DNA from 2 places in the uncultured Cellulomonas sp. genome. Region 1 is predicted to be linked to the other one. Evidence: predicted binding sites of a transcription regulator. Region 1 holds the regulator's gene; the other holds the start of a gene.
The links. The regulator HspR, encoded in region 1, represses chaperone genes until heat shock. The targets are predictions, from matches to a motif close to AAGTTGAGTCNNNNNGACTCAACTT.
Positions count from the first base shown of each region.

Region 2: clpB (ATP-dependent chaperone ClpB) is a predicted target of HspR. The motif match lies at 1,041-1,065, and genes of this name have one in related genera.

Region 1 covers NZ_CAURTV010000123.1:2,081-4,276, forward strand. The annotation lists gene RYN42_RS18080 (hypothetical protein) at 1-622, opposite strand, end outside; gene RYN42_RS18085 (heat shock protein transcriptional repressor HspR) at 682-1,101, opposite strand; gene RYN42_RS18090 (DnaJ C-terminal domain-containing protein) at 1,104-2,069, opposite strand; gene grpE (nucleotide exchange factor GrpE) at 2,152-2,196, opposite strand, start outside.
Region 2 covers NZ_CAURTV010000003.1:7,936-10,131, reverse strand. The annotation lists gene clpB (ATP-dependent chaperone ClpB) at 1-996, opposite strand, end outside; gene RYN42_RS01515 (alpha/beta hydrolase) at 1,098-2,030, shown strand; gene RYN42_RS01510 (VOC family protein) at 2,077-2,196, shown strand, end outside.

The DNA of each region.
Region 1 (2,196 bases):
CGCTCGTGCGCGGCTCGGCGTACTGGTACGACAGCGCGGAGACGAAGCTCGTCGACGCGGTGCCCTGGGTCGCCGTCAGGTTGAGGACGACCGCGACCGTGTGGTCCGGGAGCTCGTCGAGCAGGAACCGCGCGACCTCGCCGGGTCCCAGCGGGCCCTCCGCGTCCTCGCGGGTGTCGATGACGCGGGTGGGCTCCACCGGCACCAGCCGACCGGGCGCGGTCAGGCGCACGCTGCGGTCCTGCGCGACGTCCTCGCCGTTGCCGCCCAGCCAGAAGCCCGACCCCGACTCGACGTCGGTGCCGGCACCGCCGTAGCGGGGGCCGTAGAAGCCGGACGGGTCCGTGGTACGGGTGGTGGCGCTCATGTTGGCGCAGGTCACAGGGATCGCGAACGACCCGTCGGCCGCCGACGTCGCGCTGGCGACCACGCCCTGGCCGGCCCACTCCGCGATGCCGACGACCTCGACGAGCATGCCGGGCAGCGCGACGCCCGTGTGCTCGTCGGTCACGGTGCCGTGCACGGTGCCGCAGCTCGCGGCGGAGGCCGCCGTGGCGAGCGGGACGGCCGACGCGGCCAGGACGACGGACAGGAGGGCGGACGCCCAGACGGTGCGCTTCACGGCAGTCACCGTAGCGGCGCAGACCGTCGCCGCGCCGGTCGTTCACCCGCGCGGCATGCTCAGCGCGACGGCCGCCAGAGGACGACGGCCCCGCGGTCCGTGGTCGCCGTCGCGCGGCGGCTGCGGGACGGCGTGCGGTTGACGGCGACGACGTCGCCGCGGGGGTCGGCCGTGAAGATGCGACGGCCGGGCTCGACGAACGCGCGCAGGTACTCGACCTGCCGCCTCAGTCCCTCCAGCTCCGCCTCGAGTTCGAGGATCCGCTTGATCCCCGCCAGGTTGACGCCCTCGTCCTGGGACAGCCGCTGCACCTCGCGCAGGGTCGCGATGTCTCGCAGCGAGTAGCGCCGACCGCGGCCGCTCGCGCGGCTGGGGCTGACGAGGCCGAGCCGGTCGTACTGGCGCAGGGTCTGCGGGTGCATGCCGGCCAGCTCGGCCGCGACCGAGATGACGTAGACCTTGGCGTCCTCGGCAGGCATGGCTACGTCTTCGCCGCGTCGAGCAGGTCGGCGCGCACGTCCTCACCGGAGGTCGCGATGCCGAACGCCTGGACGGCCTCCCGCGCGGCGCTGTTGAGCCGCTGGGGCACGACGACCTGGACCAGGATGAGCAGGTCGCCCTTGGTGCCGGGGACGCCCTTGCCCTTGACGCGCAGCACACGGCCGGACGGCGTGCCCTCGGGCACGCGGACGCGGACGGTGGACCCGTCGAGCGTCGGCACCTCGATGGTGGCGCCCAGCGCGGCCTCGTCGAACGCGACCGGGACCGTCATGCGCAGGTTGTCGCCGTCGATCGAGAAGACCGGGTGCGGGGTGACGCGGACGGTGATGACCAGGTCGCCCGCAGGGCCGCCGCGCTCGCCGGGACGGCCCTTGCCGCGCAGCCGGATCTTCTGGCCGTCGCGGACGCCCGCGGGGATCCGCGCGTTGATGGTGCGACCCTCGACCGTCAGCGAGACCGTCGACCCCTCGACCGCCTGCCGGAAGGGCAGCGTGGCGCTGGTGGCCAGGTCGACGCCCTGCTGCGGTCCTGGCGCGAAGCCGCCGCCGGCGTTGCCGAACAGGCCGCCGAGGATGTCCTCGAAGCCCGCGGCACCACCGGGGGCGTTGGTGTACCGCACCCGGCCGCCCTGCTGACCACCGAACATGCCGCCGAACACGTCCTCGAACCCGGCGGTGCCGCCGCGCCCGGGGGAGGTGAACCGCGGGCCGCCCGCCATCGCGCGCAGCTGGTCGTACTGGCCGCGCTGCTCGGTGTCCGACAGGACCGCGTAGGCCTCGCCGACGTCCTTGAACCGTGCCTCGGCCTTCGCGTCACCCGGGTTGTGGTCGGGGTGCATCTGCCGCGCGAGCTTGCGGTAGGCCTTCTTGATGGTGGCGGCGTCGGCGTCCTTGGGCACGCCGAGGACGGAGTAGAAGTCCTTCTCGAGCCAGTCCTGTCCGGTCACGCCGCCTCCTTCCTTCGAGTGTTCGTAGCGTCCGAGCAGATGTGGGCCCTGACCCGCACCTGCTCGGACGCTACTGGGGTTTCTACGCCTCGGGGTCCACGACGGCGACGCGCGCCGCCCGCAGGAT
Region 2 (2,196 bases), on a different contig from region 1:
GCGCTCCAGGGCGGGGTCCTTCTCGATCCGCTCGCGGTACTCGTCGAGCGTCGTCGCCCCCACCAGGCGCAGCTCGCCGCGCGCCAGCATGGGCTTGAGCATGTTGCCCGCGTCCATGGCGCCCTCGGACCCGGCACCCGCACCGACGACCGTGTGCAGCTCGTCGATGAAGGTGACGACCTGCCCGTTCGAGCCGGTGATCTCCGCAAGCACGGCCTTGAGCCGCTCCTCGAACTCGCCGCGGTACTTGGCGCCGGCCACCATGGCGGCCAGGTCGAGCGCGACCAGCTTCTTGCCCCGCAGCGACTCGGGGACGTCCCCGGCGACGATCCGCTGCGCGAGGCCCTCGACGACGGCGGTCTTGCCGACGCCGGGCTCCCCGATGAGGACGGGGTTGTTCTTGGTGCGCCGGGACAGCACCTGCACGACGCGGCGGATCTCGGCGTCGCGGCCGATCACCGGGTCGAGCTTGCCGTCGCGGGCGCGCTGCGTGAGGTCCATGCCGTACTGCTCGAGCGCCTTGTACGTGCCCTCCGGGTTGGGGCTGGTCACGCGCGCGGACCCGCGGACCGCCGGCAGCGCCGCTGCGAGCGCGTCACGGGAGGCACCCTGCGCGCGCAGGGCGTCGGCGACGCCGGACTGGCCGGTGGCGAGCCCGAGCAGCAGGTGCTCGGTGGAGACGTAGTCGTCCCCGAGCGAGCGCGCCTCCGACGACGCGGCCTCGAGCGCGGTGGACGTGGCGCGGGACGCCGACGGCTGCGCGACCGCCGAGCCGCTGGCGGTCGGCAGGTTCACGAGCATCCCGCGGACGGCACGGCCGAGCGCACCGCGGTCCGCGCCGACGGCGTCGAGAAGTCCGTTGGACACCCCACCCTCCTGCTGCAGCAGGGCGTTGAGCAGGTGGGCCGGCTCGAGCTGGGGGTTGCCGGCGGCCGACGCCTGCTGGATGGCGTCGCCCAGGGCCTCCTGGGACCGGGTGGTGAACTTGGCGTCCACGTGACCTCCTGAGTTGTCGTGTCTGCTCGGCGCAACGACGTCCAGAGTTGAGTCTATTCCGCTCAAGTCTCTCCGGCACCCTGCGTGACACCATCGGCGTCATGGACGACGACGTGCTGCCCGGCTGGACCGCTCAGACCCTCCCGCTGCGGCCCGACGGCCGGACCCCGGACCCCGTCGCGACCCTCGTCCACCGCACCGGCACCGCCAGCCGCCGCGCCCTGCTCTACGTGCACGGGTTCGTCGACTACTTCTTCCAGACGCAGTTCGCCGACGCCCTGGCCGCCCACGGGTACGACGTCTACGCACTCGACCTGCGCGACTACGGGCGGTCGATCCGCGACGGCCGACCGGCCAACCACATCACCGACCTGGGTGCGTACGCGGAGGACATCGACGCCGCGATCCGGATCATCCGCGCCGAGCACGACCAGGTGGTCCTGCTGGGCCACTCGATGGGCGGGCTCGTCACGTCCTTGTGGGCCGACGCCCGCCGGGGCGAGGGCCTCGTCGACGCGCTGGTGCTGAACAGCCCGTGGCTGGACCTGCGCGGCTCGTGGTTCGAGCGCCGGGTCTTCACGGCCGTGCTGGACCGCGTGGGGCGGGTGGCCCCGGACCTCGTCGTCGGCAAGATCGGTCCGTTCTACGGGCGCGCGCTGCACGAGGGCACCGGCGGCGAGTGGGCGTACGACCTCGCGTGGAAGCCGCACGACGGCTTCCCGGCCCGCGCCGGGTTCGCCCGGGCCGTCCGTCGCGGGCACGCGCGGGTCGCCCGCGGCCTGGCCGTCGACGTGCCGGTGCTGGTCCTGGCCTCCGACGCCTCCGGTCCCGACGACGCCTGGCACGACGCCCTGCTCACCACCGACTCGGTGCTGGACGTCGCGCACATCAAGGAACGCGCGCCCCTGCTCGGGCCCGACGTCACGTTCGTCGAGATCCCCGGCGGAGCGCACGACCTGGCCCTGTCCCCCACGCCCGCCCGGGACACGTACGTCGCCGAGGTGCTCGCGTTCCTGGACGCCCGGCTGCCCTGACCTCGAGCGATGGCGGCCGGCAGGGGCACGGTGTTGGGTGTGTCCCATGACCACACATCGCGAGGCGTGGCCCACCGGCACCCCGGCCTGGGCGGACATCACGGTGCCGGACGTCGCCGTCGCCCGTGCGTTCTACGGCCCCCTGCTCGGGTGGGAGTTCGAGGTG